Regions from separate parts of the Parageobacillus galactosidasius genome, predicted to be linked through region 2. Evidence: riboswitches for the same ligand, from Rfam matches in the RefSeq annotation. Region 2 holds a riboswitch; the other holds the start of a gene.
The links. A riboswitch is a leader RNA that binds a small molecule or an ion and turns the genes downstream of it on or off. The one in region 2 is predicted to bind S-adenosylmethionine.
Positions count from the first base shown of each region.

Region 1: linked by a shared signal. The riboswitch ahead of B9L23_RS09290 (Na+/H+ antiporter NhaC family protein) and the one ahead of mtnW (2,3-diketo-5-methylthiopentyl-1-phosphate enolase) in region 2 are both predicted to bind S-adenosylmethionine.

Region 1 is NZ_NDYL01000001.1:1,746,459-1,762,059, reverse strand. Features, by position in the region: gene B9L23_RS09300 (amidohydrolase family protein) at 1-601, opposite strand, end outside; partial or broken gene B9L23_RS21530 (transposase) at 1,164-2,069, opposite strand; gene B9L23_RS09290 (Na+/H+ antiporter NhaC family protein) at 2,445-3,770, opposite strand; SAM riboswitch class I at 3,880-3,985, opposite strand; gene B9L23_RS09285 (TetR/AcrR family transcriptional regulator) at 4,174-4,851, opposite strand; gene B9L23_RS09280 (ABC transporter permease subunit) at 4,851-5,648, opposite strand; gene B9L23_RS09275 (ABC transporter ATP-binding protein) at 5,663-6,538, opposite strand; gene B9L23_RS09270 (hypothetical protein) at 6,617-6,910, opposite strand; gene trpB (tryptophan synthase subunit beta) at 7,143-8,303, opposite strand; gene B9L23_RS09255 (DUF4937 domain-containing protein) at 8,640-8,804, opposite strand; gene B9L23_RS09250 (4a-hydroxytetrahydrobiopterin dehydratase) at 8,831-9,121, opposite strand; gene B9L23_RS09245 (ABC transporter ATP-binding protein) at 9,486-10,271, shown strand; gene B9L23_RS09240 (ABC transporter substrate-binding protein) at 10,374-11,342, shown strand; gene B9L23_RS09235 (ABC transporter permease) at 11,347-12,114, shown strand; gene B9L23_RS09230 (winged helix-turn-helix transcriptional regulator) at 12,169-12,618, opposite strand; gene B9L23_RS09225 (DUF4242 domain-containing protein) at 12,973-13,506, shown strand; gene B9L23_RS09220 (acyl-CoA dehydrogenase family protein) at 13,646-14,710, shown strand; gene kdpC (potassium-transporting ATPase subunit KdpC) at 14,844-15,401, opposite strand; partial or broken gene B9L23_RS09210 (potassium-transporting ATPase subunit B) at 15,423-15,601, opposite strand, start outside.
Region 2 is NZ_NDYL01000001.1:934,258-949,858, reverse strand. Features, by position in the region: gene B9L23_RS05050 (TetR/AcrR family transcriptional regulator) at 839-1,507, opposite strand; gene B9L23_RS05045 (ABC transporter permease) at 1,520-2,548, opposite strand; gene B9L23_RS05040 (ABC transporter ATP-binding protein) at 2,545-3,273, opposite strand; gene B9L23_RS05035 (GNAT family N-acetyltransferase) at 3,402-3,920, opposite strand; gene B9L23_RS20885 (HepT-like ribonuclease domain-containing protein) at 4,021-4,227, opposite strand; gene B9L23_RS05025 (nucleotidyltransferase family protein) at 4,286-4,591, opposite strand; gene B9L23_RS05020 (M3 family oligoendopeptidase) at 4,889-6,583, opposite strand; gene B9L23_RS05015 (amino acid permease) at 7,004-8,428, shown strand; gene B9L23_RS05010 (MarR family winged helix-turn-helix transcriptional regulator) at 8,623-9,066, opposite strand; gene B9L23_RS05005 (ZIP family metal transporter) at 9,359-10,090, shown strand; gene B9L23_RS05000 (1,2-dihydroxy-3-keto-5-methylthiopentene dioxygenase) at 10,134-10,676, opposite strand; gene B9L23_RS04995 (methylthioribulose 1-phosphate dehydratase) at 10,701-11,342, opposite strand; gene mtnX (2-hydroxy-3-keto-5-methylthiopentenyl-1-phosphate phosphatase) at 11,339-11,998, opposite strand; gene mtnW (2,3-diketo-5-methylthiopentyl-1-phosphate enolase) at 11,995-13,236, opposite strand; SAM riboswitch class I at 13,307-13,415, opposite strand; gene B9L23_RS04980 (pyridoxal phosphate-dependent aminotransferase) at 13,518-14,690, opposite strand; gene B9L23_RS04975 (carbon-nitrogen family hydrolase) at 14,791-15,601, shown strand, end outside.

The sequences.
Region 1 (15,601 bases), 810 kb from region 2:
CAACATCTGCTACGTCAAATGCATCCCGATTTAAAGGAGTGATCGTTGGACCCTTATGAATATGAATATTTCTTATCCCCAGCTCTTGGCATTTTTCAAGATATCTTTTTGACCAGTCATCAGATAGTTTATAGCCCTTTGAATTACCGTACCAATCAGCTGTATATAACTTGACACCTTGCCAGTTGTATTTTTCTTTATTTTCTTCTAATTTTTCTAAACCTCGTTCACCATGTCGGGGATCGAATGTTCCATTGCAAATAAAACGATTAGGGTACTTTTTTGAAAGTTCCTCATTTGCATCAAAATTACCAAAACCATTTTTATAAAACTCTTTTAGAAGAACTGGTTGGAAAATCGCCATATCCACATATCCTTCAATAAACACATCATTCACAAGTTTTTCTGGAGAATACTTTACGAACTCATCTTTAGGCCACCAATATTCTTTCGGACTTAGATTTTTGTGATAATCATAAAAGCAACTAATAAATTGTTCTCCGTGGATATTTAATTGATTCTCCTTACTTCCATCCCATAAGGCAATGTGTGCATCAATAATAAAAATTTCTTCACCATTAGATGTTTTGATCAATTCCATTCCCCCCTCACATTAGATTAATTTTCAATTGAAAGCGGTATCATTTTTTCGGATGTCCATAGAAAAGTGTTTTTGTAGGTACGAATATTTTTAGTTTTCATTTTATTTAGAAAATTCTAATCAAATTATACTTGGTTAATCCACTATTTGAAATATATACTTAAACAAAAAACAGCAAATTTTGCCATCAATTTTTTGGGTGATGAAACAAAACTTTTTATAATCTAAAATTAAAGCACATACCCCTGTCAAGTAGACAATGAAAAAGAGTATATTATGATGCCATGGACTTTTCTCGATATTCCATCAGGGAAAGGCCGTTCAGCAATACGCATTTTCCAAATCTAATATTGTGACAGGAAGGTTGGAACAACATAAAAAAATGGGTAATTCACCATTTACTCAATCCTAGAAACATGTTAGCTGGATGAAACAGGTTCATCCGATGGGCTCCTTCTTCCGCATACGGACCACCAAGTTGGTAGAATGGAAACAGTCAAGTGCTTTCCTTGACAGGTTCCATTCTACCAACTATCATACCGATAGCGGAAGAAGTGAGAGCTTAGGCAGCCTGACTGCCTGTAGTGTTCCCTGTACACTCCAGAAATACACGCAAACGAAACCGTTCTCGATTTCGATAGCCAATGCCCGGCGTTTGATGTTTTTGATCTTGTGATTCGTTCCCTCCATTCGAGTAGCCTTTTATATAGAAGGAATCTAGCCTTTTTCAATGAGGAGAATTCCTTCTCGCTTGATCCAGGGCTTGTGTCACCTTTTGAACCACATGGTACTTATCGATCACAATCGAAGCAGATGGAAACAGAGCACGAACCGCCTTGTGATAGGGTTCCCACATGTCAAGAATCACGGTTTGCACCATTTCTTTAGACAGGACGTTTTGATTCAACAAGTTGATGGCGGAGTCACATTGGCGGTCGGCATGCAATCCCATGACCGATCCTGCTTTGGCATCCATCAATACGGTTTCATACTGATGTCCTTTTTTACCGCGGTTTCATCTAAGCTAAGCACCATCCCTTCTGGAGAAGAGGCCTCCATCGCTGCTTGGCGCTCTTTTGCTTTTTTCGATGCGATGGAGTAATAAATGCGTTCCAATGTCGTATATGGGATACGATGCTTTCAGCCTTCACAAAGTTCATACAAGTACTCGCAACATGATTGGTGTAATGTTGGTTTGGTGGAATCGATTCGAAAGAGGCAGAAAACACTTGGAAACAATTCCAGCATCGATAACGCTTCACCTCTACGAACAAGTACACCGGTTGACGGAAAATCGCTAAATCCCGTACTTTTCGTGTCCGTCTGTCATGGACAGTGGAAGTAAGAAACCCACAATGTGGACAACGTTCTTGTGTCTCTGTTTTCTCCACATGAATCGCATAACCATAGGAAAGAAGTTCTTGTTTAACAATTTGAATTCTGGCAATCCTAGTGATATAGAAAGCACTTGCGAAGCCTCCTTATGTTTGTTTCGTCGCTGACATTATTGCCAGGATTTCGTTAATGCTTTCTCTTTTTTATCACTAAATCACAAAATTTGGTGATGAACCTATTTTTTATTACTCTCTTCTCTTAATTTATTTTTGTGAAATATTCATAAATTATATTAGAAATGTTTAATGTTGAACAAGTCAACCAGCTTATTAAAGAATGTTTAATGTTGAACAAGTCAACCAGCTTATTAAAGAAAGATTTCAACTTTGCAAAATTATTCACTAATATACTCTTTTTTCGATCATAAAAAATAGAATCGCTCTATTTGGTGAAAATGAAAGCTGACTCAACATCACTCCAAGGGATGTTTTGAGTCAGCCCCTTTCCTTTATACCGCTTTATTCGCTTGTAAGTCTGCCTTTACTTCTTTTTGTGTTTTTAATTTTGGAAAGTCAAACACAATCGCGATCATGCCACAAACTCCAATTAAGAATGGGTAGAACGAATACTGCAAAATACTTAATGGTGAAATGGAAGCAACACCTGCTGCCACAAGCATTTGCGCACCATATGGGATGAGCCCCTGGAAACAGCATGAGAAAATATCCAATATGCTGGCAGATTTACGCGGATCAATGTCATATTGATCAGCAATGTTTTTTGCAAGTGGACCAGCAATTAAAATGGAGATCGTATTGTTTGCTGTTGAAAGATTTGTTAAGCTCACTAATCCCGCGATGCCGAATTGTGCTCCTTTTTTTGACTTTACATTTCTTGTTACTAATTGAAGTAAATAATCGATTCCACCGTTATGTTTAATGACTTCCACCATACCGGAAATTAAGATCGCAAGCAATGACAATTCCTGCATTCCGGCGACCCCGTCGCCGATGGCTTGAATGAGGCCCATTGCACTGTAGCTTCCATCAAGAAGGCCGATGATTCCTGCTAATAAAATACCGCCTGCTAACACGACTAGTACATTAACGCCCATTAATGCTGTTATTAATACACCAAGGTAAGGTAAAATTTTCATCCAATTAAAAGATTGATTCGTAATTTCCGCTTGCTCTCCAGCAGTAATGGCCCAGAAAAGAACGATAGTGATGATTGCCGCTGGTAAAACAATGAAAAAGTTCACCTTAAACTTTTCTTTCATTCTTGTATTTTGTGTACGAACTGCCGCAATCGTTGTATCAGAGATAAAAGATAGGTTATCTCCAAACATAGCACCGCCAATGACAGCTGCCATAGATAATGCCAAAGAAATATCGGTTTGTTCACTAATTCCGACTCCAATCGGCGCTAACGCTACAATCGTTCCCATGGACGTTCCCATCGAAATGGAGATAAAACATCCAATGACAAATAAACCGGCTATTAATAAATTTTGCGGAACAACGGAAAGAGCTAAATTAACCGTTGATTCAACAGCTCCCATTTTTTTAGTTACTTCCGAAAATGCCCCTGCTAATAAGAAAATGATGACCATTAACATGACATCGGCATTTCCAGCCCCTTTTGTGAACACTTCCACTTTCTTCGTTAAAGACTCTTTCCGATTCATCATCAACGAAATACTTGCCGCAATCAAAATTGCTACAATGACTGGAAATTTATAAAAATCGCCTGTAACCACGCCTGCACCAATGAACAACACTAAAAAGACCACAAACGGAAATAACGCAAATAGATTGCCTTTTCTTAACTCCACTCTTTCCACCTCATTTTATGTTTTTTTGAAGGAGCTTTCCACTTAGAGAAAAGGCCTCTTCTTATCTGAACATAAGAAGAGGCCTTATACGTATCTATATAAGAAACCCTTCTTATCTTTCAAGCACAATGCTTGCTGGATTTGGCACAGCACTCGAAAACGAGTCCGCTGCCGAGACTTCTTCGGGCCAGTCCCTCCGCCTCTCTAGATAAGAAGATGAGCAGTTGTATTTCGTTATATAAAACAAATAAAAGATTACAACATATTCATCTATTGTGCAATACACTTTGATAATGTCTTATTTTTAAATAATTTTAAATAAATCTTAAAATTATACTTGTGTAACATTAATAATATGCAAAAATCCCGTAGCAAAACGCCACGGGAAAAGAAATCAAAAACTCTATTCTGGTTTATAGATTCCATATTTAATAATCTTAAGATATTCATTCAGTTCCCTTATCAAAGACTCCACACCACTCATGACATCCATTTGCTTATTTTTGTATATAGCCATATACTTATTAGACAGCTGTTCGGCAATCAACATGGTCATGCGGATCGCGGTATCCACGGAAATATCCTCTCTAAGTTTTTCCGTTTGGATCAGATCTTTAATATAGACATGCTTCAGCAAAAAATCTTCCTGATAAGCTTCGTAATGTTTCTTAATAATTTCTTCCATTTCCTTCTTTACTGCCACTGGAGGATTAGTAAAGGCATCCGTAATAAACTGAGTTTCTTGGAGATACTGAACCGTTAGTTTTTGTTTCAACAGGACGATTTCTTTGATCCTTTCAAAGAAATCATCAGATTGGATTTTTTTCATTTCTTCCATTGCTAGTTCCGTCAGAAAGTCCTTCACATAATTCACTAAATAAAGGTATAAGTTTTTCTTGCTCTTAAAATAATGAAAAAGGATTCCCTTGGAAATTCCCGCCCGTCTCGTAATAACATCTGTAGAGGTCTTTTCATAACCATTCTTCACAAATTCCTCGATGGCCACTTTGATGATCAAGTCTTTTTTCTCTTTAGGCTGCTTTTCAAATGCTGAATACAATTTTAACACCTCTAATTTCATTAGACTGCAATATCTTTCTTTTTATATACCATATATGAAGCGAAGATACTAATCAAAATAACCGCAGCCATAATAAAGATATACAAAGGCTCAATCTCGTTATCATTAATAATGGAGGCAGCGTCCACATATTTAAACGGGCTTATATATTTTAGGAACTCTAAGTCTTCCGATATCCCTGCCATCACATTCATAAAGTAGGCAGCTAGGACAATCCCCAGTGAGATCGAAAGGATGTTTCTTGTTTTTTTCATCATCGACGACAACATAAACGCAATTGCACCGAACGTCAAATGAAGCAATATCGTTGCGGCGATTAATAAACTAAATGTGTCTGTCGGAACATCCGGGTCTTTTGCAAATTGAAATCCAATGATGCTTGCTACGGCTGAAACTACGTTAAAAATCAAAATATTTACCAAAACGGCCAGAAGTTTTTCTGTTACGATTCGGCTTCTTGTGACAGGCTTTGATAACAAAAATTCAATCGTTTTTTCATTTTCTTCCTTGGCCAGAATATTGGATGCAAGAATTGCCGAGTATATGCTTCCTAAAAGGGTAGTCATCATATAAATTTCTACCCCGTAAAAACCCATTAAATCTCCCATATTTAGCTCATTCATTCCAAACGCTTTTTTAATCGATTCCGGATAGGCCTCAAGCAGTTTGGTCATTTCTTTTTGCTGCTCGGCAAACTGGGGATAAATGCTTAATGTCAACAAAATAAGTCCGCTGAGTACGATGCTCCAAATGATCAATGACTTTAAATTTCGCTTCAATTCTCTTTTAAAAATCATTTTCGTTCCCTTCCTCACTTTTCATAGTAATGCATAAATACTTCTTCAAGAGTCGGTTCTTCGATTAATAGATCCTTGACCGGCAGAGTATTTAATTTATTCAGAAGCGTCTTCATATCCCCGCTGTAAAGCAGCGTCATTTCATTGCCGTTTACCTCTTTCTTCACTACTCCCTCCAGATTGAAGTCGATTGGTTCCGATTGGTCAAAAGTAATCGTGATATTTTTCAAATTGTTCTTCGTGAGATTTTCAATCGTTTCTACTTTAATAAGCTCCCCTTCCTTAATAATGGCGACCCGATCACACATTTTTTGCACTTCAGAAAGAATATGGGAGGAGAAAATGATCGTTGTTCCCTTCTCTCTTTCCTCTGCAAGAAGTTCAAAAAAGGTGTTTTGCATCAGCGGGTCGAGTCCGCCTGTCGGCTCATCCAAAATTAGAAGTTTTGGTTCATGCAAAAGCGCCTGGACAATCCCAACCTTTTTTCGGTTTCCAAATGAAAGATCCTCAATTTTTCTATTAAGATCCAAGTCAAGTCTTTCTGCCAGTTCTTTCATTCTCTTTGAATCAAATTTTTTGTAAAAGCCAGCGGAGTATTTTAATAAGTCGATCACCTTCATATCATCGTAATAATGGACTTCAGACGGCAAATAGCCCACGTTTTGTCTTATTTCTTTTGAGTGTTTGATGATATCCTTTCCGAAAATAGTCGCACTTCCGCTAGTCGGATAAATGAAATTTAAAAGTGTTCGAATGGTTGTGCTCTTGCCTGCTCCGTTCGGGCCGATAAAACCAAAAATCTCTCCTTCTTCAATCGAAAATGTAAGGTTTTTTATTCCCCTGTTTTTTTTATACGTCTTGGTCAAATGCTTGACGTCTACAACTTTCATACATTCCCTCTCCTTTGGGCGGCTTTGTGTTAATTGACTTACGAGTCAATCCAATTATAAAAAATATTGACTCACAAGTCAATGGATTTCAAAAAAGGGCTGCATGGTGCTTCCGAAGTGTTGCAAGGGTCCACCAATACCATTTGATGAACGTTCAATCGCCTCCTCCCCCTCCACTATCTCCACCGCCATCGCCGCTGAAATCGCAGTAATCGTTGTGATCATTGCTGGATGAAGTATCATGATAAAACGGCGAAAGCACTTCGCTGCCGCTTCTTTTATTTTCTCTATGTGTTTTCGTTGTATTTGACAGAAAACCGAGGAAAAAAGAGCATCGAATACGCCTAGAACAAAAAGCAGAAAAAATTTCATTCCTCTCACCTCGTTTTCTTCAAACGCTCGTCTCTAAAAAACGATGGCCAGACACGTTAACAGAAATCACAGATTCATAAGTTTAACGATTTTGTTGAATCTCTAGGTTAGATTGGCAGTAGTACGGAAGCGGCTTCTTCTTAATTATTTTCTCAGCATATATCATAAAAAAAACGATTCTGTCGTTTGACAAAATCGTTGAAACGCCGCGCTTTTGGCGGCGTTTGTATTCTTACTTTAACATATGAAACACTTGCTCAACGTCTTTATCGCCACGCCCTGAAAGATTAACGATTATAATTTGATCTTTATCCAATGTTGGTGCCAATTTTATTGCATAAGCAACCGCATGGGCACTTTCAAGCGCTGGAATAATCCCTTCCGTTTTCGACAAAAGCTGGAATGCTTCAAGAACTTCCTCATTTGTCACCGTATAATATTCGGCACGTCCGGATACTTTCAGATGGCTATGCTCAGGACCAATTCCCGGATAGTCAAGACCAGCGGCAATCGAATAAGTCGGCTGAGGATTTCCTTCTTCATCCAACAATACTAAGCATTTAAACCCATGAAGCACGGCCGGGACACCTTTGGTAAGTGTCGCCGCTTTTTCCGGCTCGACACCAATCAGGCGCACGCTTGGTTCATCAAGATAATGGGCAAACGCGCCAATCGCGTTGCTTCCGCCGCCAACGCAAGCGATGACGACATCAGGCAAACGTCCTTCTTTTTCTAAAATTTGCCGTTTGCTTTCTTCGCTTATAACAGACTGAAAATGTTTAACGATACTTGGATACGGATGAGGCCCAACCGCTGAACCAAGCAAATAGAACGTATCCTTATAGTTTTGCACAAAGTCATTCAACGCTTCATCGACGGCATCCTTTAATCTTCTCTGTCCTTTTGATACCGAAACGACTTTTGCGCCTAAAAGCTCCATGCGAAACACGTTTAATGCCTGACGCCTTGTATCTTCCTCGCCCATGTAGATGGTGCAATCAATGCCAAACATCGCGCAAGCCGTTGCAGTGGCGACACCATGCTGTCCCGCCCCGGTTTCGGCAATTATGCGTTTCGCCCCCATTCGTTTTGCAAGCAAAATCTGTCCGATGACGTTATTAATTTTATGCGAACCTGTATGGTTCAAATCTTCGCGCTTTAGATAGATTTTCGCCCCGCCTAAACGTTCAGTGAGCCGAGCCGCAAATGTAAGCGGATTTTCACGGCCGACATACTCTTTTAAATAAAACTTAAATTCATCGTTAAACGCTGGATCATCTTTGTACTTGAGAAATTGCTCCTCCAAATAATCAAGCGCTTCCTGCAACTCTGGCGGCACGAAGCTTCCGCCAAATTCTCCGAAATAACCTCTTCTTTGCTGAACTAAACTCATCACTCATCTCTCCTCTGCTTTTCAAACTTTATAATTAGGATATTTTCTTTGCCCATAAAAGTCAATGAATTTTCTGTATTTTCTTACCGATTATTTGTTTTTTGTTTCCTCCAAGCCAGCAGGACGAACACGAAAAGAAAAGCTAGGATTCCAGTCAATACAAAATCCTGCGATGAATGGAGTATCTCGATTGGCATTAGCTTTTCATGGAAAATAAGTTTTTCAACAAATTCTTCTATTAAACTAGTTTTGTAATACGTCCCTTCTTGCCTGCTTCGTTCAAAAATTTCGTCATGTTTATCACTCAATAAAGGATTGATAAAAATCAAGATTTTCCTAAAACGCCAATATACACGCTTCTTGTGGCTTTGCAATATTCCAGCCGCCAATTTGCCCGAGAAAACCAGGGCATCCTTTCAAATCGCACCATTTTTCTTGCGCGGCGGAAAACAAAGCTTTCTTCTCTTCCTCCACTTCACATCGAATCCATTTCAAAAGCATTACTTTCCCCTCTTACTCTGCGTTGATCATTTCATTTTGTCGTAAACCTCATCATATTTTTTCGCCAGTTCGAAATCGAGCTTCGTGAGTCCTTTCGCTCGCCAAGACGAAATCTTTACCGTGATTAACTTATAATCAATGGAAATGAACGGATGATGGTTTGCTTCTTCCGAAATGGCCGCAATTTGCCGCACAAATTCGATTCCTTGCAAATAGTCTTGAAAGCGATACTTTTTCGCAATCCATCGCTCCTCCACCAACTTCCAACCTTCCATCTCTTGTAAAAGAAATTGCACTTCTTCCTCTGTTAACCGCATCACCGTTTGCCTCCTTGATTTTTGTATCAAAATCGAACAACCAACATCGCATATCAGTGTAAAAATATTACCATATATACCAAAAGCCTTCTAGCAAATTTTAGTTGATTGGAGTTAAGCAATAACGAATAAGAATGCCCTTGGAATACTCAATGTGTTCTATCTGGATTTCCAAACAAACGTTTTAGAATTATCTTAAAATTATAGGTTGATTTTTTGAACAAAGTATCATAAAATTACTAGCAAATATTAATCATATTAAACATATAGGAATTAATTATTTTAAAAAACATAAATGCCGCGTTTATTCACTGCCTAAAATGTCTGTCCGTTTCTATAAAACAATGAAAGGTAGGTTAGGCGATTGAAAAATTCAGCAATCATTCAAGTGGAGAATTTGAGCAAAAGCTTTCCTAATCAAGGAAAATTAGAACCAGTGCTCCAACAAATCTCCTTTCGCATAGAAAAAGGGGAAATCATCTCCATCCTTGGCCAGAGCGGCTGCGGAAAAAGTACACTTTTAAATATTATCGGCGGTTTCGAAAAACCAGACAAAGGTCATGTCCTGTTGGATGGAAATGTAGTGGAAAGACCTAGCCGGCGATGTGTAATGTTATTCCAACATTATGGCCTCCTGCCTTGGCGTTCCGTCCTGAAAAATGTCGAGTTAGGTCTCGAAGGGATGAACTTAACCTCCGAACAACGACGAAGCCGGGCTTTCGATTATCTAAAGCTAGTTGGTTTACATGACTATGCTGAACGCTTTCCCCATGAATTGTCAGGCGGGATGCAACAACGAGTCGCGATTGCCCGCGCGCTTGCGATCCAACCAGAGGTAATATTAATGGACGAACCGTTTGCCGCACTGGACACTTTTAACCGTTATTATTTACAAGACGAACTCTTGCGTCTTCAAGATAAAGAAAAGACAACCATCATTCTTGTGACCCATGATATTGACGAAGCAGTATATTTATCAGATCGGGTGTTGATCATGAGCGCAAATCCTGGCCGAATCCATAGAGAATTAAAAATTGACACCCCAAGGCCTAGAGATCGAAGTCACAGCGACTTCCAATATTATCGAAAGATTATTCTTGAAGAATTTCATTTTCATCGTCCGACCCCTCCCATTGATTATAATATTTAACTAACTTAACCAAGGATGTATACAAACCCTTATACACGCAAAATTGCCCAAATCTTTAGATAGTATAGTCATGCAGCGCAATAATAAAGGAGGTATATTTCCATGAAGAAAAAATTAAGGAAACTTATGATTTCTTTATTCATCATGACAGTAGCTTTTAGCCTAACCGCTTGTAATTCCAATAGTGCTCATTCCAACACAAACGGAAAGCGGACCATTAAAATAGGATACTTGCCGATTACCCACGCCGTACCCCTATATATAGAAAAAGAACTAGAAAAAGGCCAGTCCCGGAATTTTAATCTCGAACTCATTAAATTCGGCTCATGGCCTGAACTAATGGATGCACTGAATACAGGTCGGATTGATGGAGCGAGCGTGCTTGTGGAATTGGCGATGAAAGCAAAAGAACAAGGCGTTGATTTAAAAGCAGTGGCGTTAGGACACAGAGATGGAAATGTGGTTGTGACGTCCCATAATATTCACAGCGTAAAAGATTTAAAAGGGAAAAACTTTGCGATTCCTCATAAGTTTTCTACACATAATCTATTGCTCTATCAAATGTTAAAGCAGGAAGGTTTTCAATATAAAGATGTGAATATCGTTGAACTGCCTCCTGCTGAAATGCCGGCAGCCCTTTCAGAAGGCAGAATATCCGGATATGCAGTGGCAGAACCTTTTGGGGCTCTGTCTGTAGCAATGAATAAGGGTAAGGTGTTATTCCAATCTGAAGACCTTTGGAAACATTCTGTGTGCTGCGCGCTGGTTTTAAGAAATGACTTTATCCGCAACGAAAGAAAAGTCGCTCAAGAGTTTGTTAGTGAATATGTCAAAGCCGGAAAAAAAGCAGAATTAAAAGATGAGTATACCTATGAAGCTTCCTCCAAATACATGAAGGTAAATAAAGATGTGCTCAATTTATCCTTAAAATGGATTTCATTTAAAGATTTAAGAATAGATAAAAACGCATACGAAGAACTAAGTCAGTACATGGTCGAAACGGGATTGTCCAAGAATCCTCCGTCCTATGAAGAATTTGTCGATAATTCATTAATAGATAAAGTGAAGTGATCGTATGAACATGATAAAGAAATTCACCAACGTCATCATAGGATTTTCGATATTAATTGCTGTATGGCAAACCGTGATTGTAATTGGAAATTATGAAGAGGCCCTCTTCCCTTCTCCTTTAAAAGTAGGGGAAGGAATTGGGGCTCTGATTACCAACGGCACTCTATTTGTACATCTAAAAGTGAGCCTCATCCGGTTTTTCATTGGTTATCTCTCAGCGGTGGTTACTGCTGCTATATTGGGACTCATGTTAGGCCGTCTAGTAAAATTATGGAATATTATTGATCCGATTGTTCAAGTCCTAAGACCTATCTCACCGATTGCCTGGTCACCCTTTATTGTTTTGTGGTTTGGAATTGGAGACATCCCTGCGATTGTGATTATATTTATCGCAGCGTTTTTCCCAGTATTGCTTTCCACCGTTTCCGCTGTAAGGAAAGTGGACCGTATATATTTAAAGGTGGCGGAAAATTTTGAGATCAGGCAGCCCCATCTAATGACGAAAATCATTTTTCCTGCCGCTTTTCCGTTTATCGCCAACGGTCTTCACATCGCACTCGGCACCGCTTGGATTTTCCTCGTTGCCGGTGAAATGGTCGGCGCCCAATCCGGATTGGGTTATTTAATAGTCGATGCGAGAAATTCTTTACGTTTGGATCTTGTTTTAGCCGGAATCATCTTCATCGGCATCTTGGGGCTTATTCTTGACAAGGCAATCCAATTATTCGAAAGATGGGTAGAAAAGCAATGGGGAATGTTATCGAATAAATAAACTAGTAAAAAAGACAGAAAGTATCATGCTCTCTGTCTTTTTTACTAGCCATTATCACCGCTTTTCGGGAATATTTTCAGAATCGACTTCGACAACGGCCAAGTTCTCTACATTTGTTTTACATTGCGGACAATAGTAGGAAATTTCCACCTCATGCCCGCAAGATTCATGCACCAATTTTTTATAACATTTTTTTAAATGCTTTCTGCCCCAAAGGATTAGGGCGTTAAACACCATTTCCAAATCCTTTCCGCTTTTCGTTAACATGTATTTGTATCTTGGCGGGTGTTCAGAATATAAAGCAGAAGTGATCAAACCGGTTTCTTCTAAATATTTTAAACGATCCGATAAAAGATTGGAGGATATCCCTTTTAACGATTTTCTTATTTCATTAAATGTCTGACGCCCCATTAAAATTTCATGAACAATCAACAATGTCCAGCGATCACCAATGATGTTCAAGGATTGGGCGATATTGCATGGCAAATCATATCTATCTTTCATAAAAAAACCTCCTGTTCTCGTTTCGGTTCAATTATAACTTACCTTTCGCAGAATAGAAATTTCGTTTACCACTATTTTTTATCAAAGGAGCATGTTCCACACTTGCCTCTGAACGTCAAAAAACTTCTTATTTCATCAGACGCCGAATTTTCAATTTCTTCTGGTATAGTGCATGTTCATGGCCCAAAACATGTGATATGGAGGCATACTTGCCAAATTTGTGTGACAAAGTAATAAATTCAGAATAATTTATTTTTAAGGTTGATTTTTTGAACTAACTATAATAAAATTACCATAAAATCATATTAATTTTATAAGAATTTAAGGTTATAATAATAAAAGGAGGCAATAAAAATGGCGCTTTACTTAGTGGAATCGATTTTAAACGGGGCAGTAAAGGACAAAGAAGGATTTGAAAAGAAAGTTTCCGAGATTAAGGAAGAAGTAAGAAAAAACAATGCAAATCTCATTGAAGTCCAAGTTTCCAAAGATTTTTCAAGAGCATTTTTCATTTTTGAAAGCGAAGAACGAAATATTATTAATGATCGCTTAAGACTGTTAGGCATTCCTGTTACTCTTATTAAACCGGTCCGTTTAGTTGGAAAAGATATCGAAGAAGTCAAAAAAGAAGCGGATACCGTAAACTACGTAGTCGAATGGAACCTTCCTGAAAATCTCACCATGGAAGATTATTTAGAAAGAAAGAAAAAGAATTCCGTACACTATGCAGAAGTACCGGAAGTCACTTTCTCTAGAACGTATGTATGCGAAGATATGACAAAATGCCTTTGCTTTTATAATGCACCGGATGAATCCGCTGTCAAAAGAGCCCGTGAAGCTGTGAAAGCACCGATTGATACGGTTACAGAAATTTTGCCAAACAAATAACATTCCCCTAACCTCAGCTGGAATTTTCACATTCCCGCTGGGGTTTGACTATCATTAAATTACTAGTTACATAAATTGTCATAATTCGATGTCCCTTATTCACAAAGAAAATACATAATCAGATAGGAGGTGGCGGTAAATGGCCATTATGGAATCAGAAGCAAAAAAGGCATTCAACGATTTGCTTTACAACCAATTAAAGCCTTTAGTAAGAAAAATTGATACAAAAGCCTATTATCCCCGTGAATTTTTAGAAAATATCGGGAAATACGGTTTCCTATTGTCAGCGGGGCTTTCAAAAAAAGAGGTTCTTTCCCGTGAAATGCAATTAGTCGAGGAAACGGCAAAAATATGCATGACAACAGCTTTTACCCTTTGGTGCCACTTAGCAGCGCTGACATACTTGCGAACATGTGAAAATTCTTACCTCAAAAATGAAGTTTTACCGCTGCTTGAAAGCGGAAAGGTGCTTGGGGGAACCGGACTGTCTAATCCAATGAAATATTACGATGGGCTTGAATCTCTCCATTTGAAAGCAGAACGAACTCCGAAAGGATATATCATTAACGGCCATTTGCCGTCTGTCTCCAACTTAGGGCAAAATCATTGGTTTGGTATTATCGCATCCGTTAATGAAAAACAGCGGATCATGGCGTTTGTCCCATGCCATGTGCAAGGATTGGTGTTAAAGGAAAAGCTAGACTATTTAGGACTAAATGGAAGCGCAACGTATGCATGCACATTCAATGAAGTGTTCATTCCGGATCAATGGATTATTTCTGAGCAAGCAGATGACTTTGTGCCCAAAATACGTCCTTCATTTCTTATTTATCAAATCCCGCTAGGATTGGGAGTTACAGACGCTTCTATCCAGTCGATGAAAAAAATACAAAATAAACAAAACGGATGCAATCGATATTTAAGCATTCAACCAGAGGAATTAGAAAGTGAACTAACATCCATCCGTGAAGAAATGTACCGTCTTGTTCAGTCTTCTGATTTGACGCAACATTGCGAAGATTTATTAAGAATCCGTTTAAACGTTACTTATCTCACTTTAAAAGCGGTCCATGGTTCAATGTTACATCATGGAGGAGCCGGCTACTTGCAACAAAGCGACCCATCCCGCAGATTAAGAGAATCTTACTTCCTTGCCAATTTAACACCTACGGTTAAACATTTGGAGAAATTATTAAATAACTAGCTTTAAGGTCATGTGCATCCCTTAATATACGGAATTTTTTGTCATACCAAAAGCCGCCCCAACCAGATTTTGAGGCGGCCTTTTTCTTCAAAATTTCTTCTGGACTCATTTCTTTGCGCATATATCAAGATTTTTATTCCATCAACTTTTGCAGTTCCATGTTTAATTTCAATACATTCACCCGCAGCTCTCCAAAAATACCAAGCATTCTTCCTTCGGTATGCTTGTTTACTAGTTTCTTTAGTTGTTCTTCAGATAAACCGGTTGCTTTCGCGACATCAGGAACTTGAAAGAGAGCTGCATCCGGGCTGATATGAGGATCTAATCTTGAGCCGGAATTTGTGATTAAATCTAACGGAATCTCTTCCTTTGTTTTTCCTGGATTTTTCTTTAACCATTCTTCAGCTGCCTGCTCTGTTCGCTGAATCATTTCTTCGTTAGAAGGGGCATAGTTAGGTAAACCTAAAGCAGCCGAATCATAATTAATGGAAGAGATGCGCCCATGAAAATACCTTGGATCTTGAAATGATTGACCGATTAACTTCGAGCCTACAGCTTTGTTTTCATCGCTATAAACAATGCTTCCATTCGCTTGATGAGGGAAGAGCGCTTGTGCAATTCCGGTCATCAAGGCAGGATAACCTAAACCGAATAACAGGATCATGACGATAGCTAAACGAATGGATTTCATAACCTCTTTCCTTCTCTCCTCTTAAACAAATACCCCGGTAAAAAGATCAATAAGCTTAATGCCGATAAATGGAGCGATCACTCCGCCTAAACCATATATCAATAAGTTTCGGCGCAATAGCTTCACAGCTGGCATCGGCTTATACGTAATTCCTTTCATCGCTAAAGGAATCAATAAAGGAATAATAATGACATTAAAGA
Region 2 (15,601 bases):
ACTTTCTTTCATAATCTTAACTCTATATTAACCAATACTTGTTTGACGTGGTTAATCCCTTTCTACTTGTTTGTCGCATTGTTGTAAAATAAGGGATTAAACACTCTTATTTTTTTGTCGTTGTTATTTTAATGCTTTGTAATTCTTTACTAAGTAGAGAGGTAATGAGATTATGCAAGGATTAGTTTTAGTTGGTAGTGCTATTAAGCCAGAAAGTGTTAAAGTACAAACACCTTTGGAAAACCCTGCTTTAGCCAATAAGTGAACAAGATTAAACAATATCGTGGCTTTGCAGACCATGAATTAGAAGTAGTAGAGTGAAATTTTATAAAAAATTCGTTTGATAGGACAATTGCTAATGCAACCTATTAATTAATTTTTACTAGACATATAATTTAAATTATATATCCAACAATCTCGCCTTTTTCGTAATATACTTGTCATATAATGCTATTTTTTAACCGAATATGCTTTAATGGTGCCTTTCCAAACTCACCGTATAAGTCAAAGGGTGGGAAAGATGCCAAATGAGTATACCACCTACCTTAAGGAAAAAGGAGCTTCCCCTAACAAGATCATCTCCTTACGAACAACTTGAATATTTACATATTCATCCGGGCGATTACGTCACGCCAGCTGACATCCGTAAATAGATTAGTCGTTTCGACACTGTCTCACAACCAAAAAATCATCCACCCTTGAACTGACGAATTGGGTGGATGATTCCCGTCCTACTGCCGCTCCCCTGAAGGGAACCGTCTATGCATGACCGGAATTGTTGCAGCACTTCGGTCTTATTTTATATACATGATTAGCACTAGATAAAGGTTTATGTTCACTAAGAATTAGGCGTTTTTTTCGCAAGACCGTTCATTAAAAACTGAATCGTCCGTTCCATTTCCGCTTCATCATCCCATTCATAATCCGGCAACACGATAAACCGCGTCACCAAAAATCCGGCAATCGTCGTGATCGTCATGCGGATGACCGAATCAACGGGAATTGCGGCAATTTCTCCTTTCGTTTGAAAATATTCCACAATTTTCTTAAATTTTTGATATACGTGTACCGTAAAAACGCGCTGAAGCTGTTCCTTAATCTCCTCATGAAACGCGATTTCCTGCCAGAAAACGCGGATCGCCGGCAAGTATTTTTTCACAAATTCATAGCGGTTTTTCAAAAGAACGCGGATGAACTCTTCATAGCTTTGATACTGACTATCGAACACTTCTTTGACAAACTCTTTTGCTAAAAATGGGGCGACGGATTGAAATAGCGTCGGAGTGACAATCGCCAGCAGCAAATCCTTTTTCGTTTTATAATGGCGGAAAATCGTCCCTTCCGCCACGCCCGCCTTCTTGGCGATTTCGCTTGTCGAAGTGGCCGCATAGCCTTTTTCGGCGAACATTTCAATCGCCGCTTCTAAAATTTTGATTTGTTTTTCACTAAGCTTCACATCTTCCTCATTTAGCTTCAACAGTTCTTTCAGCCACTGCTGCTCGTTCATTCTTTATACTCCTTACAATTTTCGATATTTTTTTAATGCTACTACATTTAATATCATAAACAATACAGCAAAACCAAGTAAAACATATACGTCTTTGGCAATTTCGTTCCAGCCATTGCCGCGGATCATAATTTCCCGAAGCGCATCCGCTCCATACGTCAGCGGCATGACCACGCTTAACGAACGAAGCCATTCGGCCATCGTATCTAAATTAAACAAGCCAGAGAAGAAAATTTGCGGTACAACGACAAGCGGGATAAACTGCATCATTTGCAGTTCATTATTCGCAAAAGCGGACAGCAGCGTTCCTAATGTTAACGCGGTCATCGCCAATAAAAACGTAATCAATAACACGTAAAGGAAAGAACCTTCCATCATCATGTCAAGAATATCAACAGCAAACCAAGCAATCAAGCTCGCTTGCAATGTCGTAAATAAACCAAATCCAATAATATAGCCAGCGACGATTTCAAAGCGTCGAAGCGGTGTCGCCAGCAAGCGTTCGAGCGTTCCTCCCGTACGTTCGCGGAGGAAAGAAACACCGGCGATTAAGAAGACGAAAAAGAAAACGAAAAAACCAATTAACACAGGACCGAAATTATCAAATAGCGCCATATCTTCTGAACCGTGCAAGTACGTTGTTTTCAATTGCAACGATCGTGTTTGCGGAGCTAATTCTTGAAGCGCTTTTTGCACAGTCATAAGCACCGCTTTATTAACAGTAGGATCGCTTTCTTCTAACGTAATTTCCGGTGCTCCTTCATCCATTTCGATAAATGCATCAATTTGCTGTTTTTCTAGCTGTTTACGAGCTGTTGCTTTCGTAAGTTCTTTAACATCAGCATCGTATTTCGCTAACTTCTCCACAACAATTTCCGGAACGTTTTTATTAACGGCAATCGCTGGTTTATACTCCTCTCCATTAAACACAAGATTCATTAAAAATAGCACAAACATGGGAGCCACAATCATTAACGCAAGCGTTCGTTTATCACGGAAAAACTGGCGGATGATGCGTACCACAATGGCCCAAACTCTCATTGCCGTGCACCTCCAAAATATAAAAATGCTTGTTCAATAGTTTGTGAGCCCGTCTCTTTCTTTAACTCTGCCGGACTTCCGACGGCAATAAGACGGCCATCGCGAATCATGGCGAGGCGCTGGCATTTCTCGGCTTCATCCATGACATGGGTTGTCACTACAATCGTTGTTCCATTTTGGCGGATTCTGTCTAGTTCCTCCCAAATTGCCTGACGAAGCACAGGATCAATGCCAACCGTCGGCTCGTCTAAAAGCAGTACCTCCGGTTCATGCAGCAAAGATATCGCCAGCGACAACCGCCGTTTCATTCCTCCCGAATATTGATGGACGGGCTTTTTGATATGGTCTGTCAGATTGACAAGCTCCATCACGTCATAAATGCGTTCTTTTTGCTTTTTTCCTTTTAGCCCATAAATCGAAGCGAAAAACTGCAAATTTTCTAATGCCGTTAATTCGCCATATAACGCATCGGACTGTGCCATAAAACCGATTCGCTTCATCACTTGAAGATTCGGCATCTTCGTATTTAACACATGAATGGTTCCATGAGTAGCTTCGTCAATGCCGGCAATCATTTTGACAATCGTCGTTTTTCCCGCTCCCGAAGGTCCAAGCATCCCGAAAATTTCTCCTCCGTATACGTCAAGCGATACGTCTTCAATAACCGTCTTTTTCCCAAAACGCTTCGAAACATGTTCCATACGAATACACGGCTTCCCGGACACAAGTTCTTCCTCCTTTTATAGTGAGTGATTACTCACTTATATTTTATATGATATTGCCTATATTTTGAAGTGAGTAATCACTTATTGAATGATATTTTTAAAGCTGCCTTTCGCCTAGGCAGCTTATTTTATGCGAAATATTCAATGCTTTTCCATCCATAGCACCATTCCGTCAGCTTTTTCCCACCGATATCAACGACTTCCTCAGCGATTTTCTCGCCTCCTAGCCTCTCGTAAAATCGGCGCGACGGATTATCGGCAAGCACCCACACGACCATAGAACGAATCCCATCACGTTGAAAATCATCCACTAGCGCTTTGACAAGCTTCGTTCCGTATCCTTTCCCTTGCGCTTCTTTCAACAAATAAATCGCGTATATTTCCCCTTCATACTCCGCTTCTTTTCCTTGTGTGGAGCGGTTTTTACCTCCGGAAATAAATCCGCATACGTTTCCATCTTCTTCAACGACAAAAATATAATGCTTCTGTTGCTGCAATCCTCTTTTCCAAAGCTGTTCTTTTTCGCTTACGCTTAATTGCGCCAAATACTCCGCAGGCACAATCCCTTCATATGTCGTTTTCCAGCTTTCGACATGCACGATGGCGATGGCGTGCGCATCATCGAGCGTTGCTTTGCGAACATTCATGCCCCTTCCCCCAATTCGTACTATATTTGCTCCGTTCACTACATATTTGTATCATTTAACAATTTCTCAATATCCTGCTTAAGTACTGGAATTTTATTGGTTACCACACCCAAACGATACGGTAATTGACAGAAAAATAGCCGTGGATCATCATATCACGCACACCTGCTATCTTTCTCCACTCAATCTGTGAATTCTTCTGCCTTATTTCTTGTGGAATGTTTTTCGTCGCTTCACCAATCACCAATATGTTTTTAATAACCGCATCACATACAAGTTCATTATCTAAAAAAGATTCATAATCCATATTTTTCGTATACTTTTAGATTTTATCGATCGCCATAAGAATATATTGCAAAAAAACCTTAGGCTCCCTCGGCATATTGAACATCCTCCAATATATATGGTTTTAACGCAGGTTTAATGTCATCCAGTATCACTAGGTCGACCGGTTTATGAAAATGATCTTCTAAGAAAATTTTTAAATCCATATAATGGTCAAATGTGATGGCGGAAGGCTCAAACTCCACCAAAATGTCTATATCGCTGTCAGCTGTTTGTTCATTTCTGCTATAAGATCCAAAAACGCCGATACGTTTGACTCCGTAGTTTTCTTTTAATAATCGAAAATTTTGTGATAAAAAACGAAGGATTTCTTCTTTTGACAACATAGTTTTCCCGGCTACTAAAATCATAAAAATCGACTCATCGCGATGGAACCAGCAAAACAGCTTGCCGCTCAGGAAACACCTGAGTTCCATCAGGAAGAGAATCCTAATGTCTCACCTGCTGTGAAAGACACCCCGTGGCTCGCTGTTAGCGGCGGCACCTGTCGTGCACCATTCCTTCCATCGGTCAGTACACAACAACGATTTTAGTAACCAGGTCTACACCTCCCATTATATTTTTCCTAAAAGATAAGGAAGAAATCTCGCTTGATTTCTTCCCCCCTTAACTATTATTTCCATCTATAAGCTCTGATCGTCAACACTATTCAACCATCCCTCGATCTCACCAACCACCGATTGAACGCATCCGTCTTCAAACGGCGAAATGAGGTTGGCGGCGCGGACCAATTCGGTAAACGGCTTGCTTCCGCCTTGACGGCATAATGTCAAATAATCATTCCACGCCTCTTTATAGTTTTCACGCGAACGTTTCCAAAATTGGAACGCGCAAATTTGCGCAAGTGTATAGTCGATATAGTAGAATGCGTTCGTATAAATATGGCTTTGCCGCTGCCAAAAGCCGCCGCGTTCTAAATAATCGTTGCCGTCATAGTCTCGTGTCGGCATATATTTCTTTTCAATCTTCCGCCATGCTTGCTTCCGTTCCGCCGGCGTCGCGTTCGGATTTTCGTATACAAAATGCTGAAATTCGTCCACCGCTACGCCATACGGCAAAAATAATAAAGCATCGCTCAAATGATAGAATTTATATTTTTCCGCATCTTCCCCGAAGAATAACTTCATCCACGGCCATGTGAAAAATTCCATGCTCATCGAATGAATTTCGCATGCCTCCAAGGTCGGCCAGATGTATTCCGGAATTTCGAAATGGCGGCTTTCGTACACTTGAAATGCGTGCCCCGCCTCATGGGTAAGCACGTCGATGTCTCCGGATGTGCCGGTAAAGTTCGAGAAAATAAACGGCGCTTTATAGTTTTCGATATAGGTGCAATAGCCGCCGCCTGCTTTTCCTTTTTTCGCAACGAGGTCCATTAGTTCATGATCGATCATATACCGGAAAAACTCGCCTGTTTCCGGTGACAGTTCTTCGTACATCTTTTTCCCGTTTTCAATAATCCAGTTTGCGTCCCCTTTTGGCGTTGGATTGCCGGTTGGAAAAACAAACGCTTCATCAAAATATTTCAGCTTCTCGACACCGATGCGCGCCCGCTGCCGCTCGCGAAGCTTCACAGCAATTGGAACGATATGCTTTTCGACTTGTTTGCGGAATTTCGCAACCATCTCGGCGTTGTAATCAGTCCGTCCAAGACGGGCATAACCGAGTTCCACGAAGTTTTTAAATCCGAGCTTTTGCGCGATGGCGGTGCGCACTTTCACAAGCTGATCGTAAATTTCATCGAACTTCTCCTCATGTTCTTGGAAAAAGGCAAAACGCGCCTCACTCGCCCGCTTGCGCATCTCGCGGTCCGGCGATTCGACAAACGGCTGCAGCTGCGCTAACGTCCGTTCTTCCCCTTCAAAGAAAATTTTCGCCGAAGCGACTAATTTCGTATATTCGCTCGTCAGCTTATTTTCGAGCTGCAGATCTTCCACAACGTCCGGAGAATACGTTTTTAATTCTGTCTCGGCGAGCGAAAACAACTGTTTCCCCCATTTTTCTTCAAGCTGCGAACGGAACGGAGACGAAACAAGCGCACGGTAATAATCGTTCACAAGCCCTTTAACAATTGGCTCGACCTCATCGAAAAAGTCTTGCTCCTGCTTATAAAACTCATCGTTCGTATCAATCGTATGGCGAATATAGCAAATTTGCGCCATCGTGCTGAAATCGTTGCGAAGCTTATTAATTTCCTTCATCGCCTCGTTTTGTTCTTCCGCGTTGCTTGCCTTTTGGAACGATTGCAGCGCCTGTTGAAATGATGCTTTCAGCTTCTCGATATTCGGCCGTTCATAACGAAACTCAGAAAATTTCAACGCAATCCCTTCCTTTTCTCTCGTTTTCCTTATCTTAGATTGTATTCCATTCATACACGGAAAATCCTTTTTTTCGATTACAAAAGGTTGTTGACGAAATTTGTCGAAAGAACGTATAATAATAACACCAATTGAATATTTTTTCTTTCTCATCCACATAGACGGGATACAGGCTGCAATGAACAAGAGTTGTAGAAACGAGACGCAAAGAGCCAATGAGGAAAGTTGCCGAAGTTTGCGTCGGACTCTGACGCCGTAGACTGGGCCTGTATCCGAACATGCATCGTTGCAACAAACGATGAAGCACTATCGATTGGAAGTTGGATGCGGATGGCCACATGCACCCGTTGAAAACTTTGGGGTGTATTTTTTTGCGAAAAAAGCTAAAACTTAATTATCGTCAGGAAGGAGCTATCCACTTTGCAACAGCAAAAACTTGGATTATGGTTATTAACGGCGCTTGTCGTTGGAAATATGGTGGGATCGGGAATTTTTATGCTGCCGCGCTCGCTAGCGGAAGCGGCAAGCCCGCTTGGTGTCATTTTCGCGTGGTTATTAACGGGCGGCGGTGTATTAATGACCGCGCTCGTATTCGGTAATTTGGCGATTCGCAAACCGGAACTAAACGGCGGGCCGCAGATTTATGCGAAAGAATTGTTTCCGAAAGGCTCGAACATCTCGATCCTATCTGGCTTTATGTCTTCATGGGGATATTGGATTGGCAACTTTGCCGGCAACGTGGCGATTATTACGACGTTTACCAGCTATTTATCAACGTTTTTTCCAATTTTAACAAGCAAACAAACGTTATTTTCCATCGGTTCTCTTGATGTAAAGCTTGGGAACTTGTTGACGTTTCTTATATGTACCGCATTGTTATGGGGAATGCATTTCATCATTTTGCGCGGCATCGAAGACGCGGGAAAGCTAAACTTTGTCGCTACCGCGGCAAAAGTGCTCGGATTTTTCCTATTTATCATTATCGCTTTATTTGCGTTTGAAAAAAGCAACATTGGCTCGTTTGTTGCCCCGCGTTATGATGATGCAGGGCATTCGATTGGATTATTAAGTCAAATCAAGAATGCGGCTGTATCGACATTATGGGCGTTTATCGGCGTCGAATCAGCGATTGTTTTTGCATCGCGTGCGCGCAAACAAGCCGATGTCAAGCGTGCGACAATCCTTGGCTTGTTGATTGCTCTTGCGATTTATATCGGCATTAGCATCCTTGTCATGGGAGTATTGCCGCAAAAAGAACTCATTCAATCAGAAAAACCGCTTGTAGATGCCATTGTCACGATTTTAGGCCCAAGCGGCGGCTACGTTCTTGCCGGACTAGGATTGATCAGCTTGCTCGGCTCCACGCTCGGTTGGGTGTTATTAAGCGCTGAAGTGCCGTATCAAGCGGCAAAACAAGGTCTGTTTATTCCAGCATTTTTAACGGAAAATAAAAAGAAAGTGCCAAGCTTTTCTTTAGTTCTTTCGAATGGATTAGCACAAATCTTTATTTTTTCGACGATTTCCAACTCGATGTCAGCGGCGTTTGACTTTGTCATTTACATTGCGACATTGGCGTATCTTGTCCCGTATTTTATCGCCTCTGTCTTCCAATTGAAACTGGCGCTGACCGGCGAAACGTACAAGGAGACGGCGCGGGGCCGCATCATCGATGGGGTGATCGCTGCTTTTGCGACTATCTATTCCATCTGGGTCATCATCGCCGGCACCGCGGATATCAAAACGTTTATGCTTGGAGTCATCCTGCTTCTAAGCGGCATCTTCTTCTATCCGCAAGTGAAAAAAGCGGCACAGCAATCAGAGGAAACACAAAAAATGTCGGCATAATGAGTACGGTGTCCTAGCTAGCTTGTCAGGAAAATGTTCAATGTCGGTTCGTTTGAACAGCATTCACAAAATATGGCGATTGGACACCCCAACTGGGATCATCATAAATTATCTCCTCCTTTTCCTTTTACAGCTTATCCTTTTTTCAAAAAATAAGTGGCTGCAATAAGCAGCCACTTATTTTAGACGAACAGCTATTCTCTTTTTGCACCGTATCCCAGCTTTTTCAATAACGCAATCGCCTGTTCCTTTTCTTCAGGAGTCAAGCCGGAAACGGTTTCGTGAATCGTTTGCGCATGCTCTGGGAAAACCTTTTCGATAAACGCTCTTCCCTTTTCCGTAATCGAAGCATATGTGACACGGCGGTCTGTTTCACATGCTTTTCGCACAATTAACCCTTTTTGCTCCAGCTTGTCTATTACATATGTAATGCTGCCGCTAGCGAGCAAAATTTTGCCGCCAATTTGCTGCAACGGCTGATCCCCTTTATGGTAAAGCAATTCTAAGACCGCAAACTCCGTCGGATTCACGCCAAATGATTGAATCGACTTATTCACTTGATCGCTGACAGCTCGATATGCTCTTGATAATACAATAAACAATTTTAGCGATTGTTCAATGTCTTTCTCTCTCGTCATCCACAATCAAACCCTTTTGTCGGTTAAATTCAACGTCATTGTCAGTATTTATATTCCATCATTCTCTTCTCTAAAAATATTTTCTTATTTGCATTATACTTGAAATATTAAACACGGTGCAAATCTTTTTTTGTGGACACCTTTTCCCCCGTCAAGCGAGATACTCGCTATTTGGTTATTTTTGTTTATTATTATATAGTATATGAATAAATTATTTTTAGTGCTTGGGCGGTTATCACCTTTTATTTCAAAACGCATATAAAAACACTAAAGGTACGGAAAGGAGGATTTGATGAAACAAGTATTCATTGGGAGTATACTTTCCGCGTTATCCACTGGATTAGGTGCGATCCCAATTTTATTTTTGGCGAAATCGATTACTCACCGCTGGCGGGACATATTGCTGGCGTTTTCAGCTGGAATTATGATGGCGGCTTCCATGATGAGTTTAATTCCTGAAGCATTACAGGCAGGCAGTTTTTTCACTTTAACAATCGGGTTATTTTTTGGAGTCCTTATTTTAACCATTTTGGAAATGACGGTTCCGCATATTGATTTAGAACATACAAAAAAAGGAATTCAGTTTGATGAAAAAGCGATGCTCATTATTGCAGCCATTACGTTACATAACATTCCAGAAGGATTGTCGGTCGGGGTCAGCTATGCTTCGAACGTATCGGAAACAGGTAATTTAATCGCGCTAGCCATTGGATTACAAAACGCTCCGGAAGGATTTTTAGTCGCGCTTTTTTTAATTCATCAACAGATTGGAAGATGGAAGGCATTTATCATCGCTACACTTACAGGAGCGGTTGAAATCGTGACATCACTTCTCGGATTTTATTTAACATCCTTTTTTCGCCAGCTCGTCCCGTATGGCCTTGCATTCGCCGCAGGTGCAATGTTGTTTATTATTTATAAAGAACTCATTCCGGAAAGCCACGGGGATGGAAATGAGCGGACATCTACCTATTCGTTTATCATTGGCATATTATTTATGATTTTTTTAGTAGAATCGTTTTAATAAAAACACCCCCCTGCTTGAAGAAGACAGGGGGTTATTGCCATTACTGGCCTACTTCTTCTTTTTCTTCATACGGATGGGCGACCCAGCCGGACGGATCGATAAACAGGCGGACAGCGACGACTTGGCGGTCATCCATTAAGGTGAAATAATGCGGGTTTCCTTCCGGCACAGAAATAACATCGCCAGCTTCAAGCTCGACATCAAAATACCCTGTTTCGCTGTCCCCTTTGATGATAAAAATACCATGGCCAGCAGTAATAGCGCGCACTTCGTCTTCCGTATGAATGTGCACTTGTTCAAACTTTTTCAACAGTTCATCCAAATTCGGCGTCGCATCCGATAAGGCGACGATATCCCAAGTTTTGTAGCCTCTTCTCGCCGCCAAATCTTCAATTTCTTCTTTAAACGTCGCCAAAATTTCCTCTTTTTCTTCGTCGGTCAATACATATTTGTCGCGCAAATGTTCCGGCAGTTTGTTAATGTCCCAATGCTCGTACAACACGCCTTGTTTGTTTAAAAAGCTGCGGACATTTTCTTCTCCTTCAATCACTTCTCCCGTTTTTCTCACTTTGATTACTGCCATTGGAATTTCCCCCTTCATCAATTTTTATGGTTTAACAACCGGCTGCACGGCGGTCTGCTTTAGGAGCAGCCACTTGACGTGCCAGCTGAATAAAAACTCCCATGCTTCTAAAAACTTCTTTGCCTCAAACGCGTCTCTTCCCCATACGGTGATGCCGTGGTTGCGGATCAATACCGCACCGGCATCGCCGTTTACATGCTTGGCAAATTCCTTCGCAAGCGTTGGAATATGCGCGTAATTCGGAATAATCGGAATGCGGATGACCGCATCTTCTTCCCAAATCCCAAACGCTTTAATAATTTCCTGGCCGGAAAACGCAACTTCTCCGTCATCTCCGTACAATTCGGAGATAACGTTATTGTCGATCGTATGGACGTGGAGACCGCAGCCCGCGTTCGTTTTCTTGTAAATTTCCACATGCAAAAGCGTTTCGGCGGACGGCTTTAAATGCGTATTCTCCACTGGATTTCCAGAAGCGTCGACAAGCAAAAAATCTTCGTCTGTCTGCTTGCGTTTGTCTTTGCCGCTCGCCGTGACTAAAAAAGTGAGCGGGTCATCGGTTACTTTGATCGACAAGTTGCCGCTTGTGGCAAAAAACCAATCGCGCGCCGCCAATTCCGCTTTTATCTCGGCAAGCTCTTTCCATCTCTTCACAAGTAAACTCATGACTTCACCTCCATCGTCTCCAGAAAATGAATGACATCGAAAAACGTTGTAAACGGCGTATGCGGAATATCTAGTTCTTGGCATTTTTGCAGCAAAAAGTCACGGGCGATAACATGATCCGCCAGCTTTGCCACTGCTAAATCGGTGATCGAATCGCCGATGACGATATGAAAGGCATCAGGCTTTGTCAATTTTCGAAGCAACGACGGCTTGCAGCAGCCGCAGCCGTTTTGACACTGTTCATCACATGAATGCGGCCATGTAATGCGAATTGTCTCTCCGCTGAAATCAGAGCCATTGCAAAAGATGCGCTCTTTTTCGATGAGCCCTTCTAAAAGCGGATAGACAAAAAAGTCGATGCCGCCGCTTATGACATATAGCGAAATATCACGTTCCTTCGTAAACGCGACAAATTCGCGAAACCCATCACGGATGCGGGCATTTTGTAAAATGAAATCGACAATCTCTTCTTTCCAACCCGATGGAAGAAGGGAAAACATCGCGCCAACCCCTTCTTGCACCGAGATGCGCTGTGATAATATATCGTCTTTTAACGTTTCCCACTCCGGCGGCGCAAACCGTTTCATAATCGCGATAATGTTGTCATTGTCTGTAATCGTCCCATCAAAATCACAAAATATGATTGGTTTTGTCATGATGTCACCTCTACTGCGCCCCATAAGTCAATCGCCTTTCGCAATGCCTCATTTTCGCGCGCTGCTTCATGAAGCGATTTTCCGGCAAGAGCCGCATCGATCGCAGCGCGAAATGCTCTGCCGCCGCCTGTCGCTCCGTCTGGATGTCCGTGTATGCCGCCGCCTGCATTGACGATGCTATCTATGCCAAAATCGCGGAACAACAATGGCACAAGCCCTGGATGAATGCCAGCTGACGGAACTGGGAACGACCGTTTAAACGGCTCCTTATCATTCGTCAACTCCGCGGCAATGCCAAGCGCCTCTTCTTTATCAAGAGCAACGCTTCCGTATGGCGATGGAAAAAGCACAAAATCTGCACCAACAAGGCGAAGCAATTTGCCAAGCAGCAAGGATGCTTTTATTCCGTAAAACTCCGATGGAGTAAACGCCCCGCTGAATGCCGGATGAGCCATGATCGGAATGGTGATCTCATCATCTTCTCGCAACCCTTGGAGCACATCCAAACCGTACGCAAATACGTTAAATAACAATACATCGGCTCCTAATTCGACTGCGCGTTTTGCTTTCTCCTTCAATTCGAACGTTTTTCCAGTCAAGTTCACCGCATATAACGTCCGTTTTCCTGTCTTTTCGTACACTTCGTTTAACACCGCTTTTCCAGCCGTAATTCGCTTTTCAAACGGCGTTAATTCGTTTTCAAACAAAATTTCATCGTCTTTAACGAGATCGACCCCGCCGAGCGCTTGTTGTTTCAGCTGCTCGGATAAGTACGTTAAATCGCGGCCGATCATCCCTTTAAAAATGCTCATCAGAAGCGGACGTTCATATGCACCCACTTTTTTGCGGATTTCGTCAATGCCAAAACGCGGGCCAGGAAACTTTCTTTTCCATTCGTCGGAAAACGTTAAATCTAGCAACCTCACTTCTCCATCCAGCGACAATTTGCCAAACACCGTCGTTAAAAGCGCCGGAATATCCGCGCTAAAGTTTAAGCTCGGGTATGCAATGCGAACGATTCCACGCTTCAATCGCTTTCCAAAGTAACGGTTGGCGCGTTCGTTCTCCTCGAGTTCTTGTACGCTTACAACTACTCCTTTATGCTTGCGCAATTGTTCCTGCTCAAGAAGCGGCAAATCCGTCCACGAACCAACGGTCAACCCAAGCGCAATTCCTTCCGCCTTTTTCTCTAAATCTTTTTCATCGTGAATAAGATATGTGGCAATTACTTGACTCATGATCATCCCTCTTTCTGTTCATCCATCAAAAAAACCTCTTCATAAGAAGAGGCTTTATTTATTCACGCTCTTCTTATCTCTCAGCGTTTCCGCTGCAAGAATTAGCACCGTGCTTAACCGTCGTTAAGCCGGTTGCCGGGCTTCATTGGGCTTGTCCCTCCGCCTGCTCTTGATAAGAATGCTTGCAATATCGTATTCACTTTTCAAACTATTCGCGCTCGAAAATTTAATTTGAATTATGACAGTATTTTTTCGCTCTGTCAATCATTTTTTAACCCATTTTAGAAAAGACCAAGCTTCGCAATCCGTTCCGCCGCTTCTTGCAGGCGGGATTCGCTTGTTAATAACCCAACTCGCACATATCCTTCTCCATGCTTGCCAAATCCAATTCCCGGCGCGACAACGACATGCGCTTTTTCCAGCAAATAATCGGAAAAACGTTCCGATGTCCATCCGCTCGGCACCGGAAGCCACGCAAAAAATGAACCTTTTGGGGCGTCGACATCCCAGCCAATTTGCCGCAACGCGTCAATAAGCGTATTGCGCCGCGATTCATACAGTGCGACAAGCTCTTCCACGCAGCGCTGCGAAGAAAGCAATGCGGTTGCCGCCGCTTCTTGAATGGCGCCAAACAAACTCACATATAAATGGTCTTGCAGCAAGTTAATCGCCGCGATCACGCTCTCATTTCCAACGGCAAACGCCACGCGCCAGCCCGCCATATTATATGTTTTGGAGAATGTATAAATTTCAACGCCAATTTCTTTTGCCCCCTCTGCTTGAAGAAAGCTGACCGGTTTTTTTCCGTCAAAGCCAATCGCACCGTAAGCAAAATCATGAACGACACAAATTCCGTGTTTTGCGGCAAACGACACCGTTTCTTCAAAAAACTCCTTAGAAGCGATCGCCCCGGTTGGATTATTTGGATAGTTTAAAAACATGATTTTTGCTTTTTCCGCAATACTCGCAGGAATTTCATCATAATCAGGCAAAAACTGATTTTCCGCACGCAATGGCATCATCACCATTTCCGCGCGCGCCAGCGCAATCCCCGACCAATAATCCGGATATCCCGGGTCAGGCACGAGCACAATATCGCCTGGATTGGCTAAACATTGCGGGATCTCCACAAGACCCGCTTTCCCGCCAAACAAAACCGCCACTTCTTTTTCCGGATCAATGGCAACGCCGTATTCGCGCTCATAAAACTTAGCAACGGCGCGTTTCAAAAAGGAATACCCTTGAAATGGCGAGTATTTGTGATATTTTGGGTTCGCCACCGCTTTTTGCATCGCCTCCACGATATGCGGTGGAGTCGGCTGGTCGGGATTTCCTTGCCCTAAATTGATGATGTCATGCCCCTCCGCCATTTTTTTTGCGACTTTATCGACAAGCGAAGCAAAAAACTGTTTTGGAAGGCTCTGCAATAACTCAGATAGTGGAAATTGTTTCATCGCGTTAACACCTTCTCAAAAATTTTCTTGAAATTCTAGTGAAAAATCATATATCGTAAAAATCAAAATGTAAAGTAAAATTTTTTCGAGGTGAATGTTCATGACGATAAAAATCGCATGTCTTCAGCTAGATATCGCTTTTGGCAATCCTAATGAAAACGAACGGCGCGTTGAAAGAGAAATAGAAAAAATTTCAAAAAATCACCCAGATATTATCGTCCTTCCTGAACTATGGACGACTGGCTATGACTTAACCAGACTCGATGAGATTGCCGATGAGGGCGGTATGCGTACAAAAGCGTTCATTCAAAAACTTGCCAAGTCGCATCATGTCAATATTGTCGCTGGATCAATTGCCAGAAAAACAGATCGCGGCGTCACCAATACAATGTACATCGCCGACCGAAACGGTATCATCGTTGGCGAATATAGCAAACTCCATTTGTTCCAGCTGATGGATGAACATCTTTACTTACAGCCAGGGGAAGAAATGGGATTGTTCACATTAGAAAACACTCAATGTGCAGGCGTCATTTGTTATGACATCCGCTTCCCAGAATGGATTCGCGTCCATATGGTCCAAGGGGCGGAAGTGTTATTTGTCGTCGCCGAGTGGCCGCTTCCTCGCCTTTCGCATTGGCGTACACTGCTTGCAGCGCGCGCGATTGAAAATCAATGCTACGTCATCGCGTGCAATCGCGCTGGAAGCGATCCAAACAATGTCTTTGCCGGTCATTCGCTGGTGGTTGACCCATGGGGAGAAATCATTGCAGAAGCAAATGAAGAACCTTGTACGTTAATGGCACAAATCGATCTTCAAAAAGTAAGAGAAGTGCGAAAACAAATCCCGATTTTTGCGGACCGCAGAGCTAACGACTACATCGCTGCAGAAAAAAATTTTTTAAAAAAGA